Regions from separate parts of the Mesorhizobium sp. KACC 23794 genome, predicted to be linked through region 1. Evidence: predicted binding sites of a transcription regulator. Region 1 holds the regulator's gene; each other region holds the start of a gene.
What was found. The regulator LexA, encoded in region 1, represses DNA repair genes until DNA is damaged. The targets are predictions, from matches to a motif close to TGTTCNNNNTGTGTTCNG.
Positions count from the first base shown of each region.

Region 2: ACSBOB_RS14580 (UvrD-helicase domain-containing protein) is a predicted target of LexA. The motif match lies at 2,316-2,333, and genes of this name have one in related genera.
Region 3: ACSBOB_RS23490 (sel1 repeat family protein) is a predicted target of LexA. The motif match lies at 1,793-1,810, and genes of this name have one in related genera.

Region 1 is NZ_CP197465.1:3,713,305-3,717,429, forward strand. It holds gene ACSBOB_RS18105 (ComEC/Rec2 family competence protein) at 1-1,597, shown strand, start outside; gene lexA (transcriptional repressor LexA) at 1,591-2,301, opposite strand; gene ACSBOB_RS18115 (ABC transporter ATP-binding protein) at 2,493-3,281, opposite strand; gene ACSBOB_RS18120 (ABC transporter ATP-binding protein) at 3,278-4,114, opposite strand; gene nikC (nickel transporter permease) at 4,111-4,125, opposite strand, start outside.
Region 2 is NZ_CP197465.1:2,983,743-2,987,867, reverse strand. It holds gene ACSBOB_RS14600 (L,D-transpeptidase) at 1-215, shown strand, start outside; gene ACSBOB_RS14595 (OmpA family protein) at 226-765, shown strand; gene ACSBOB_RS14590 (glyoxalase superfamily protein) at 922-1,449, opposite strand; gene msrA (peptide-methionine (S)-S-oxide reductase MsrA) at 1,670-2,188, opposite strand; gene ACSBOB_RS14580 (UvrD-helicase domain-containing protein) at 2,373-4,125, shown strand, end outside.
Region 3 is NZ_CP197465.1:4,779,553-4,783,677, forward strand. It holds gene ACSBOB_RS23485 (ABC transporter substrate-binding protein) at 10-1,128, opposite strand; gene ACSBOB_RS23490 (sel1 repeat family protein) at 1,405-1,671, opposite strand; gene ACSBOB_RS23495 (DUF2147 domain-containing protein) at 2,118-2,462, shown strand; gene ACSBOB_RS23500 (hypothetical protein) at 2,739-2,933, shown strand; gene ACSBOB_RS23505 (AMP nucleosidase) at 3,030-4,125, shown strand, end outside.

The sequences.
Region 1 (4,125 bases):
CTCGATCTCCGGCCTGCATATGGCGCTGGTCGCCGGCGTGGTGATCGCGGCGCTGAGGGCGGGCTTCGCGCTTTTCCCCGGCGTTTCGTCGCGCCGGCCGGTCCGCAAATATGCGGCGTTGGCCGGCCTTGTCGCGATTGCCGCCTATCTTGCGATCTCCGGCGGCGAGGTCGCGGCGCAGCGCAGTTTCCTCATGCTGGCCGTCATGCTGATCGCGCTGGTGTTCGACCGGGCGGCGCTGACCATGCGCAACCTGGCCATCTCGGCCATCATCGTGCTGGCGATCACCCCGCACGAGGCGATCGGTCCAAGTTTCCAGATGTCCTTCGCGGCGACGGCCGCCCTTGTCGGCGCCTACGCATTCTGGACGCAACGGCGCACCGGGTCCGGACCTTTCCACCACCCGAAACGAGGATGGGTTTCGATCGCGGCGCGGCATGTCGGCGCGTTGGTCGTCGGGCTGCTCCTGACGTCGCTGGTCGCCGGCCTCGCCACGGCTGCCTTCGGCGCCTATCATTTCCAGCGGATCGCGCCGCTGAGCCTCGCCGCAAATCTCGCCGCGATGCCGATCGTGTCGCTGCTGGTCGTGCCTTTTGCAGTGCTTGCGGCAGTCGCCATGCCATTCGGCCTCGACGGGCCGTTCCTGGACGTGATGGGCAAGGGCATCACGGCGATGATCGTTGTGGCGGAATGGTTTTCGGCGCGTTCGCCGATCGACGCGGTTGGCCTGATATCGGGAAAGTCCGTGGTGCTGCTGACCATCGCGCTGATCGTGGCGACAGTGGCGACGACGTGGCTGCGGTTTCTCGCGCTGCCGTTCGCGCTTGCCGGCCTGCTGACGCTCGGCGCGACGCGCACCCCCGACGTGCTGATATCGGAGGACGGGCGGCTGGTGGGCTATCGCACCAGCGAGAGCCTGATGGCCGTCAACAGGCCACGGCCCAACGCCTTCACAGCCGAGAACTGGAAAAGAACGCTGCAGGCCTATGGAATTCACAAGCCGACCAGGGATGTCGGTCCCGATCCGCCAGCGCCTTCCGCAGGCGTCAAGACGGCGAAGGCCGTCTACAAGAAAAGCAATGCAGGCAGGGACGAGGGCAATGGCCCTTCGCCCGGTGGGTCCTTATCGTCAAGGCGGATAGCCTTGGTTCAAAACCCCTATGCCGGGAATCTAACCGTTGCGTCATTCGAGGATGCAACAGACGGGGGCGCGGACGATTCATCGAGCGCCTTCCTGTGCGACGACGTCACCTGCGTCGCATGGCATCCGTCAGGCATCGCCATCATCCACACATCCGATCCGGAAGAAGCGCGGATCGCCTGTTCTTTTGCCGGCGTCATAATCCTCGACAACGCGACCGTGCCGCTGAAATGTGCCAACCCTGCCGTTGCCGTGGTCACCAAACGCGACCTCGCCCGGCATGGCAGCGCGGCGGTCCACCTGCCGTCCAGCGACGGGCAACCCGGTGAAGTTCGTTTCGCCATCCGCTCGCCGGACCGCCCATGGCACAGACACAGAATATTCTCGCGCGAGGCTCGCGGGCTTCCGCCCTACCAAGGCAAGGCGCGCCCGCAGGCGCCGCCGGAAAATCAGTAGCGGCGGATCAGCCCGACCAGTTTTCCCTGAACGCGAACGCGGTCCGGACCGTAGATGCGGGTCTCATAGGCCGGGTTAGCAGCTTCGAGCGCGATCGAAGCGCCCTTCCTGCGAAAACGCTTCAGCGTTGCTTCCTGGTCGTCGACCAGCGCCACGACGATCTCGCCGGGCATGGCTGTATTGGCGTTGCGGATGATCACCGTATCGCCGTCGAGGATACCGGCTTCGATCATCGAATCGCCCCTGACCTCCAGCGCATAATGGTCGCCGCCGGACAGCATTTCCGGTGGAACCGATATGGAATGCGTCCGATGCTGGATCGCATCGATCGGCACGCCGGCCGCGATGCGGCCCATGACGGGGATCGATATCCCGGAACCCGAATCGTCATTGCCGGCGACGCGGGACGGTTCCGCCGGGCGCTTGCCAAGGCTGCCCTCGATCACGCTCGGCGAGAATTTTCTCGCCGCATTGAGGCCGGGCGCGATCGAGTCCGGCAACCGAAGCACTTCCAGCGCCCGCGCCCGGTTCGGCAGCCGGCGAATGAAGCCGCGTTCCTCCAGCGCCGTGATCAGCCGATGGATTCCGGATTTCGACGCCAGATCAAGGGCTTCTTTCATCTCGTCGAAGGAGGGAGGAATGCCGGACTCCTTCAATCTCTCGTGGATGAATAGCAAGAGTTCGTGTTGCTTGCGCGTCAGCATCTTGGCCCCGTCAAGAATCACACCAAAAACAAAACCAGAACAAAACACTATCTGTTCCAGTTGTGTTCCGCAACCGTTAAATATCGGGTTAAGACGGGGGCAACCATGATGCGGAAATCAAGAATCTGCGATGGCAAATCGCGTCCAGGTCTGAGGCAGGCTGACGCTGTCCGCGCGCATGGTGTTCGAGTTCAGGCCTCTTCCCACAGATATTGCAGCAACTCACGGTCGTAACCCGAACTGGCGCGGAAAAGCTGCCGCGTATAGGCATGCTCGAACCGTCCGGCGGCCAGGTCGGCGCTGGCCAAGGTCTCGAGAATGCGGCCGCGGTTCATCACCGCGACACGGTCGCACATGTAGGAAACTACAGCCAGATTATGGCTGACCATGATGGTGGTGAAGCCGCGTTCGCGCCGCAGGCGCCGCAAGAGGTTGAGCACTTCCGCCTGCACGGACACGTCGAGCGCCGAGGTCGGTTCATCCAGAAGAAGCACGCGCGGCTCCAAAATGATGGCGCGGGCGATCGCCACGCGCTGGCGCTGGCCGCCGGAAAGCTGGTGCGGGAAGCGGAAGCGGTGTTCCGGCTTCAGCCCGACATCGGCCAGCGCGCGCTCGACACGCTTTTCCACGTCGGGCAGCCCGTGGATGCGCGCCGGCTCGGACAGCACCTTGTCGACGGTATGGCGCGGGTGCAGCGAGCCATACGGGTCCTGGAATACCATCTGGATCAAGCGTCGTTGCGCATGGCTGCGTGTCGGCGCGACAACGGTGCCGCCGATGCGGATGGTCCCGGAGTAGTCGCCGATCAGCCCGGCGATCGCGTTGAGCACCGTCGATTTGCCCGAACCGGATTCGCCGACCAGACCGAACGCCTCGCCCTCCTCAATCGAAACCGACACCTCTCGGACCGCGCTGAGCCGGCGCGCGCCCTTGCCGAAGCTGATGCCGAGGTTTTCGATCGCGATCATCGGCGCGGTCATCTTGCCCAACTCGCATCGCGTTGCAGCACGGGCAGTTCCGGCCGGTCGTCGCCGAGCCGCGGCGAGGAGGCGAGCAGCCCCTTGGCATAGGGATGCTGGACCCGGTGGAGTTCACTCGCCTTGACGGTTTCGACGACCTTGCCGGCATACATGATCATCACGCGGTCGCAGAAGGCCGACACCATGCCGAGGTCGTGGCTGATCAGGATCAGGCTCATGCCGCGCTCGCGCACCAGGTCGTCGAGGATGGCGAGCACCTGCAACTGCACCGTCACGTCGAGCGCCGAGGTCGGCTCGTCGGCGATCAGCAGTTGCGGCTCGGGGATGAGCATCATCGCGATCATCACCCGCTGGCCCATGCCGCCGGAAAGCTGGTGTGGATAGAGGTGATAGACCGCCTCCGGATCGCGGATCTTGACCGCCTTCAGCGCCTCGATGCTTTTTGCGCGGGCAAGCGCCCGATCTTTTGCGACATGCAGCCGAAACGCCTCCTCGATCTGCTGGCCGACGGTCATCACCGGATTGAGCGAGAATTTGGGGTCCTGCAACACCATGGAGATGCGCTTGCCACGGATCTTCGGCATCTCCTTTGCCGGCACCTTGAGCAGGTCCAGACCCATGAAGGAAAGCCGGTCGGCGCTGACGCGGCCGGGCGGCGGCACGAGCCGCATGATCGAGCGGCCGGTCAGCGATTTACCGGAACCCGATTCGCCGACGATGCCCAGCCGCTCACGGCCGAGCGAAAAGCTGACGCCGCGAACCACGTCCACAAAACCCTGATAGGTCGGGAAGGTGACGCGCAAATTCTCGACGTCGAGGATCGCGCCGCTCATGAGCGTTTCGG
Region 2 (4,125 bases), 730 kb from region 1:
GCGACGGCGCCGATACCGGTTACCGCTTCCATGGCACGATCCAGCCCTGGAGCATCGGCACGGACGCCTCGTCGGGCTGCATCCGCATGTTCAACGAGGACGCGATCGACCTCTACCAGCGCTGCCCGATCGGCACCGCGGTGCAGGTGCTGCCGCACCTTGCCGAGCAGGCGCAGCGTTCGATCTCCAAACCCGAAGAAATCGAAGCCCAGTAGGATCGCCGCCATGATCGCCCGCCACGACGCCTTCCGGCGGCTTCTCGCCGCCGGTCTGCTGGTCACGCTTGCCGCCTGCACCACCGCGAAGCTGGAAACGCCGGAAGCGCCGGGCGTTAATCCCAACGAGGTCGGCAACACCAACGACCCCGCCGCCGGCTTCGCCAATGCCGGACCGGGCAGCGAAGAGGATTTCATCCTCAATGTCGGCCGCCGCACCTTCTTCACCTCCGGCTCGGCCGAACTCGACTCGGTGGCGCGCGCCACGCTCGACAAGCAGGCGGCGTTCATGCAGCAGAATCCGCGCTGGCTGATGAAACTGCAGGGTTTCGCCGACGATCCCGGCTCCGAGTCTGCACAACTGGCTTTGTCGCAGAAGCGCGCCGACGCCGCCATGCGCTACCTCGTCTCGAAGGGCGTCGATCCCAAGCGCATGTGGGCGAAAGGCTATGGCAAGGAGCGCCTGGTCCGCGCCTGCACCGAAAATTCCTGCCGCGTGCAGAACCGCCGCGTCGTCTCCAACCTGCGCAACGAATACGACACGCCGTAGCTATCCTCCCCCCTTGAGGGGGAGGTGCCCGCGAAGCGGGCGGAGGGGGTACTCGCAGAAGGCACCGCCCGAACGTCGAGCACTGCCGCGGCGACCCCACCCGGTCGGACTGCGTCCGGCCACCCTTCCCTCAAGGGGGGGAGGGAAGCCGGTGCGTCACGCCTCCAGAAACCGTATCCGGTTTCCGAACGGGGCGATGACCTCGCATTCGACGCCCCAATCCTGCCGCTGCAGGCCGGGCCGGTTGTATTTATAGTCCTTGGCGACGAGCGACTTCTGCCACGCCTCGACGCCCTTCATGTAGACCAGCATGTTGGCGCCCGGGCTGGCGTCGCCCGAATGTTCGGAAAGATGCAGTTTTAGCGCGCCGCGCGACACCTGGCAGTAGAGCGGCATAGTCGTCTCGAAGCGGTGCTCCCAGTCGAGCGTCATGCCGAGGAAACCGAGATAGAAATCGCGCGCCCTCGCCTCGTCGAAGATTCGGATGATCGGCGCCGGCGGCTCGAAGCGCCACGCATCCGTCTCCTTTCCCTCGATCTTCGCCGACAGCACGTTCCAGCTTGCCAGCCCGAACTGTTTCGCCACGATCTCCAGCGCCTGGCTGTGGCTGACCGTCAGATCGGCGGCGGCAAGCGCCTCGCGCATGGCTTTCGCCATCGCCTTCGCGTCACGATAATTTCGCATGATTCCGGTTCTCCAGCCCGGCGGAATCCTGCCTCAGCGCCCGCATTGCCGAAGTCTTCGCCGGAACCGTTCACCGGTTGGACTCTCTTGTTCCGACGCATTCGCCAAACCCTTACGGGCGCGGACTGCCGGCTGCATCGGGGCCGGCAGGAAAGCTACCGGCGGTGGCGCGCGGCGTCAACAAATCCGGCGCGGCGCCCGTTTGCCATATCCGGAAACCTCACGCGCTCTTGCGCGCCGCCTCCCGCCTCGGCAGCTTCCAGTTCGGCCGCGGAAAATGGCAGGTGTAGCCGTTCGGGTAGCGCTCGAGATAATCCTGGTGCTCCGGCTCGGCCTGCCAGAAATCGCCGGCCGGCGTCACCTCGGTCACCACCTTGCCCGGCCACAGCCCGGAGGCGTCGACATCGGCGATGGTGTCTTCCGCCACCCGCTTCTGCTCGTCATTGAGGTAGAATATCGCCGAGCGGTAGCTCGCGCCGACATCGTTGCCCTGCCGGTCGCGGGTGCTCGGGTCGTGGATCTGGAAGAAGAATTCGAGAATGTCGCGGTAGCTGATCTCAGCCGGATCGAACAGGATTTCGATCGCCTCGGCATGGCTGCCATGGTTGCGGTAGGTCGCGTTCGGCACGTCGCCACCTGTATAACCCACGCGGGTGGAAATGACGCCGGGATAGCGTCGTATCAAATCCTGCATGCCCCAGAAACAGCCGCCGGCAAGCACTGCGCGTTCGGTCGTCATGTCGTCGCTCCTTCGGTTGGGATTGCCCCATAGATAGGAAGTGCCGGCGGGAATTGGTAGCGCGCGGCCATACGCACAGGGTCAGGAGGAAAGAATTCCTCAATTCTCGATCATCCCCTCTTGCTTTCGGTACAAAACGGAAACGCTGCTGGCCTTTCGGCCCCGAATCACTACATTCGGGGGAATGGCCGGCCAGCCCGACGATATCCCTTTCTTCGACGACGACGCCCCGCGTCCGGCGCGTGGCGAGCCTGCGTCCGCGCGGCCGCCGCAATCCGGCGCTTCCGGCATCGCCGCGCGCGCCATGGCCGCAAGGCAGGGCCACAACAACGCGCCGGATTATCTGCGCGGCCTGAACCCCGAGCAGCGGCTGGCGGTGGAGACCACCGAAGGCCCGGTGCTGGTTCTGGCCGGCGCCGGCACCGGCAAGACCCGCGTGCTCACCACCCGCATCGCCCACATCCTCGCCACCGGCCGTGCCTGGCCGAGCCAGATCCTCGCCGTCACCTTCACCAACAAGGCGGCGCGAGAGATGAAGCAACGCGTCGGCATCCTGGTCGGCGAGCAGGTGGAAGGCATGCCATGGCTCGGCACCTTCCACTCGATCGGCGTAAAAATGCTGCGCCGCCATGCAGAGCTTGCCGGCCTGCGCTCCGACTTCACCATTTTGGACACCGACGACCAGATAAGGCTGCTCAAGCAACTGATCCAGGCGGAGGGGCTGGATGACAAGCGCTGGCCGGCCCGCCAGTTCGCGCAGATGATCGACGGCTGGAAGAACAAGGGGCTTGGCCCGGCCGAAATCCCCGAGGGCGATGCCCGCTCCTTCGCCAACGGAAAAGGCCGCGAACTCTACAAGGCCTACCAGGACCGCCTTGCGACGCTCAACGCCTGCGACTTCGGCGACCTCCTCTGCCACCCCATCCGGATTTTCCGAAAGCACCACGACGTGCTGGCGGAGTATCATCGCCGGTTCAAATACATCCTGGTCGACGAGTACCAGGACACCAACACCGCGCAGTACATGTGGCTGCGATTGCTGGCGCAGCGGCCGCAGACCGGACGCCCCACCTCCCCCTCGAGGGGGGAGGTCGCGCCGCGCAGCGGCGCGGGTGGCAGCGCTGAACGTCCAGTCGAAAGCGCCATCCACCCCACCCCGGACCTACGGTCCGACCCTCCCCCTCCAGGGGAGGGTAACTCGCGCCTTTCGGCCGAAGGCCGCAAGCCCGACCGGGCGTCGGCCGGTCAGGCCGCCCCCGCGGAGGGCCAGCCGCCGGAGGCGGCGGTACGGCCCGTGAGCGAAAACAAGGTCAACATCTGCTGCGTCGGCGACGACGACCAGTCCATCTATGGCTGGCGCGGCGCGGAAGTGGACAACATCCTGCGCTTCGACAAGGATTTTCCTGGCGCCACAATCATCCGCCTCGAACGCAACTACCGCTCCACCGCTCACATATTGGGCGCGGCCGCCCATCTCATCGCCCACAATGAGGGCCGCTTCGGCAAGACACTGTTCACCGATCGCAACGACCCCGAGGACGGCAAGGTCAACGTCCACGCCGCCTGGGACTCCGAGGAGGAAGCCCGCGCCATTGGCGAGACCATCGAGCAGTACCAGCGCCAAAACCACCTGTTGAACGACATGGCGATCCTGGTGCGCGCCTCCTTCCAGATGCGCGAGTTCGAGGACCGTTTCGTCACGCTGGGCCTGAACTACCGCGTCATCGGCGGCCCGCGTTTCTACGAGCGCCAGGAGATCCGCGACGCAATGGCGTATCTGCGCATCGTGGCTCAGCCCGCCGACGACCTCGCCTTCGAGCGCATCGTCAACGTGCCGAAGCGCGGGCTGGGCGAAAGCGCCGTGCGCCAGGTCCACGACACCGCCCGCGCACTCGGCATCCCGATGCTCGCCGCCGCCGAAAAACTCGCGGAAAGCG
Region 3 (4,125 bases), 1.1 Mb from region 1:
TGCAAAAGCTTACGGCTGGATCGGTGCGTATTTGCCGTCGTGCCACTGGTTGATGTCGTAGCTGGCGTTCTTCAGGTCGCCCTTCTCGTCGAAGGTCACCTCGCCGATGACCGTATTGATCGGCTGGCCGTTCTTCAGCGCCTCGGCAACCTTCGCCGGATCGTCGCTGCCCGCCCGTTCGACGCCTTGAGCGATCGCCTGGATCACCGCGTAGGAGAACAGCGTAAAGCCTTCCGGAACGAAACCGCCGGCCTTGATCTTCTCGATCGCCGCCTTGGCTTCAGGCTTGGCCTGCGGGTCGGACGGGAACACGAACATAGTGCCCTCGCCGGCCGGACCGGCAACCTGCCAGAATTCCGGCGAGGCGATCGAGTCCGGCATGATCAGCTGGAACTTCAGATTCTGCTCGGCCGACTGGCGCAGGATCAGGCCGGCCTCGGGGTGATAACCGCCGAAATAAACAACGTCGGCCTTGAGATCCTTGAGTTTTGTGACCAGCGCGGCGTAGTCCTTCTCCCCGGCATTGATGCCTTCGTAGAGCACTTCCTTGAGCCCGCCGGCATTCATGGTCGCCTTGACGGCGTCGGCGACGCCCTGGCCGTAGGCGCTCTTGTCATGCAGGACGACGACGTTCTTGCCCTTGTACTTCTCGGCGATCCACGGGCCGATGAAGGCGCCCTGCGCGTCGTCGCGGGTGTAGAGCCGCATGATGGTGTTCCAGCCCTTGGCCGCCGCGTCGTCGGTCATGACGGGATTGGAGGAGGCAGGGCTCATCATCAGCACGCCGGCTTCGGCATAGACGGCGGAGGCAGGAATGCTCGAACCCGAGCAGGCATGGCCGTCGACGAACATGATGCCGTTGGCGACGATCCGGTTGGCAACCGAAACCGCCTGCTTGGGATCGCACTGGTCGTCCTCGATCGAAAGCTTGATCTGCCGTCCGCCGACGCCGCCGGCCGCGTTGATCGCGTCGGCCGCCGCCTGCGCGCCCTGCTTGAACTGATCGCCGATGGTGGCGAGCTGGCCGGTCATCGGGCCGGCGACGGCAATGTTGAGGTCGTCGGCGAAAGCCGGCGTGCCCAGCACGATGCCGAGGGCTGCCGCGCTCAGAAGTCGTGTCAATCTCATGATATTTTCCTCCTTTGCCGCAGGCTCTGCTGGCCGGCGGATCGTTTCGTAAGTCCCGAATGCCATTTAGCAGTGCCGGCGCGGCAGGGCCAGCATCATCCGGCGCATGGTCCATGGTCGCGACGAACGCGAAACGCCGCGCCGGCCTCTTTCGGGCCGCCACGGCGTTTTCTGTCGTCCTGCCTGCCTGTCGCCGGCCGCGCGGCTATTGCCGTCTTCGGCCTTTTTTTCGCGAGCGCGTTGGAGCGCGCATCCCTCGCCAAGGTTAGTATCGTTTCAGTGCATGGTCATCCATTCGCGCGCTTGGCGCAGCGCCTGGGCGATCTCCAGTTTCGACATCGCGGCCGACAGTTCGGAGCGCAGCACCGCGGCACGGTCGGAGCCCTTGATCGCGGCGATATTGAACCATTTGTGCGCGGCGACGATGTCGACCTCGCAATCACGGCCCGAAGCATACATCAGCCCGAGTTCGCAAAGAATGTCGGCCTGCGCCGTGGTGCCTGCCGTTCCGAAGTCCGCGTCGAAGATTTCAAACCGTGCCATCTGACTTGTCCCTGTCCCTTTTCCCGAGAGCCCCGGCTGTCCCGTCCGGTTCGCTCTTCCGATGCTTCGAAGAATGCCGGGAAGGCTTGAAACCGGCGTTAAGCGGCGTCCTTAACCGGCGGCAAACAAAACAAAAACAAGTGGTAAACCTCGGAATTCATTAAGGATCGCAAGCCTTGGGGAGCCCGGTTTATCGCGAAAATTTTCCGAAAATTTACGCTGGCGAATTCAACCCTTCCTTCACCACGAATTCGGGTCGTGCGCGGCGATGCGTGTCGAATTCGCTGTCAGGGCTTCAGGTTTTCGTCGATCCCAGCGGTCCAGGCCGGTCGACAAATTCAACGGGGCTGCCGCAGCGTCACCGGCTTTTCGCGCGACACGTCTTCGTCTAGCTTACGTTTGCGTAAGATGCCGAACGTCGAACCGAACACCAAAGGGAGGACCCTATGCTTCGCAGGATGACGATGACGGCCGCGGCCATGATGCTTGGAATCGGCGCCGCCTATGCGGACCCCATAGAGGGCAATTGGCGAACACAGAGCGGCGAAACCGCGGCGATCAGCGATTGCGGCGGCGGCTTCTGCATCACGCTGAAGACCGGCAAATACAAGGGCAAGGGGATCGGCAAGATGAGTGCCGAAGGCGGCGGCGCTTATTCCGGCTCGATCACCGATCCAGCCAAGGACAAGACCTATTCCGGCAGCGGGACACTTTCCGGCGGTTCGCTGAAGATGAAGGGCTGCGTGCTTGGCGGATTGATCTGCCGCAGCCAGACGTGGACGAAGCTGTAAGTGAATAGCGAATAGCGAATAGCGAATAGCGAATAGCGAATAGCGAATAGCGAATAGCACGCGTATCGCGATGCGCACCGATAGCGCAAACCCTATTCGCTACTCCCTATTCGCTATTCGCTCTCTGTCGCGAGTGCCGATACACGGCGCCGCCGCAGCGACACACGCCTAAAATAAGCTGAACCTAAAATGAACGTGAACCTCATGATGGGTTCAGCGCCGGCAGTGCATTTTCGAGGGCATCGAACGAATACGCCAAAGCCGAAAGCAAAGACCATGTCTCGCCCCTCTTCCAAGCCGCTCAAGATCGTTTCGCTGGTTCTGCGCGCCGCTCTGTTCAGCGCGGTGCTGGCTGTCCCGGTCCTTGCGATGCCGGCTTTCGGCAGCGACAGCGGTTCGGTGATAGAGGCCCCGACGTTGAAGAAGAAGGGCGCGGGTTTCGTGATTCTGGTCAGCTTGCAGAGGCGTTGACAGGTCGCCTTCGCGAATTGGTCCTGATTGGCTAATCTCTAGAAACACACAACGCCTCCCCCTCCCGCATGTCACATCGGCTCCCTATAATGGGTCATGGAAAAGCGAATCTATCCTGAACCGACCCAGAAAATCGTCTCGCCCGAGCCGTTTGTGCGCAAAACCTTCTCGGATGCCGGAGAGGCGGTGCAGGCGCTCAAGGGGCTCTATGCCCGCAACACCGATTTCCTGCGTTCCGCCTTCTCGGCGATCACCCGCGAAGGCGACCTCACCAGCCGCTACCGCGCCTACTATCCGGAGGTCGGCGTCACCACGGTGTCCTACTCGCAGGTCGACACCCGCCAGGCCTACGGCCACATGCCGGCGCCTGGCCAGTTCACCACGACGATCACAAGGCCGGACCTGTTCGAGACCTACCTGATCGAGCAGTTGCAGTTGATCATGAAGAACCACGGCGTGCCGGTGGTGGTGTCGGAATCCGACACGCCGATCCCCCTGCATTTCGCCTTCATCGAGGGCACGCATGTCGACGGCTCGGTGGCCGAGAAGCTGAAGCGCCCGATCCGCGACTTCTTCGACGTTCCCGACCTCGACGGTACCGACGACCTGATCGCCAACGGCACCTACGAGGCGGTTCCCGGCGAGCCGCGGCCGCTGGCGCCGTTCACCGCGCAGCGCATCGACTATTCGCTGCATCGTCTGCCGCACTACACGGCAACGACGCCGGATCATTTCCAGAACTTCGTGCTGTTCACCAACTACCAGTTCTACATCGACGAGTTCTGCGTCTATGCCCGCGACCTGATGGCGGAAGGCGGCGGGGGCTATACAAGTTTTGTCGAGCCCGGAAATCTGATCACGCCCGCCGGCCATAGCGGGCCGACCACCGGTTCGACGCCGCCGCGCACCCCGCAGATGCCGGCCTATCATCTGACCAAGCCGGGGCACGGCGGCATCACGATGGTCAATATCGGTGTCGGCCCGTCCAACGCCAAGACGATCACCGATCACGTCGCTGTGCTGAGGCCCCATGCCTGGCTGATGCTCGGCCACTGCGCAGGGCTGCGCAACACGCAGGCGCTGGGCGACTATGTGCTGGCGCACGCCTATGTGCGCGAGGATCATGTGCTCGACGCAGACCTTCCCGTCTGGGTGCCGATCCCGGCGCTGGCGGAAGTCCAGGTGGCATTGC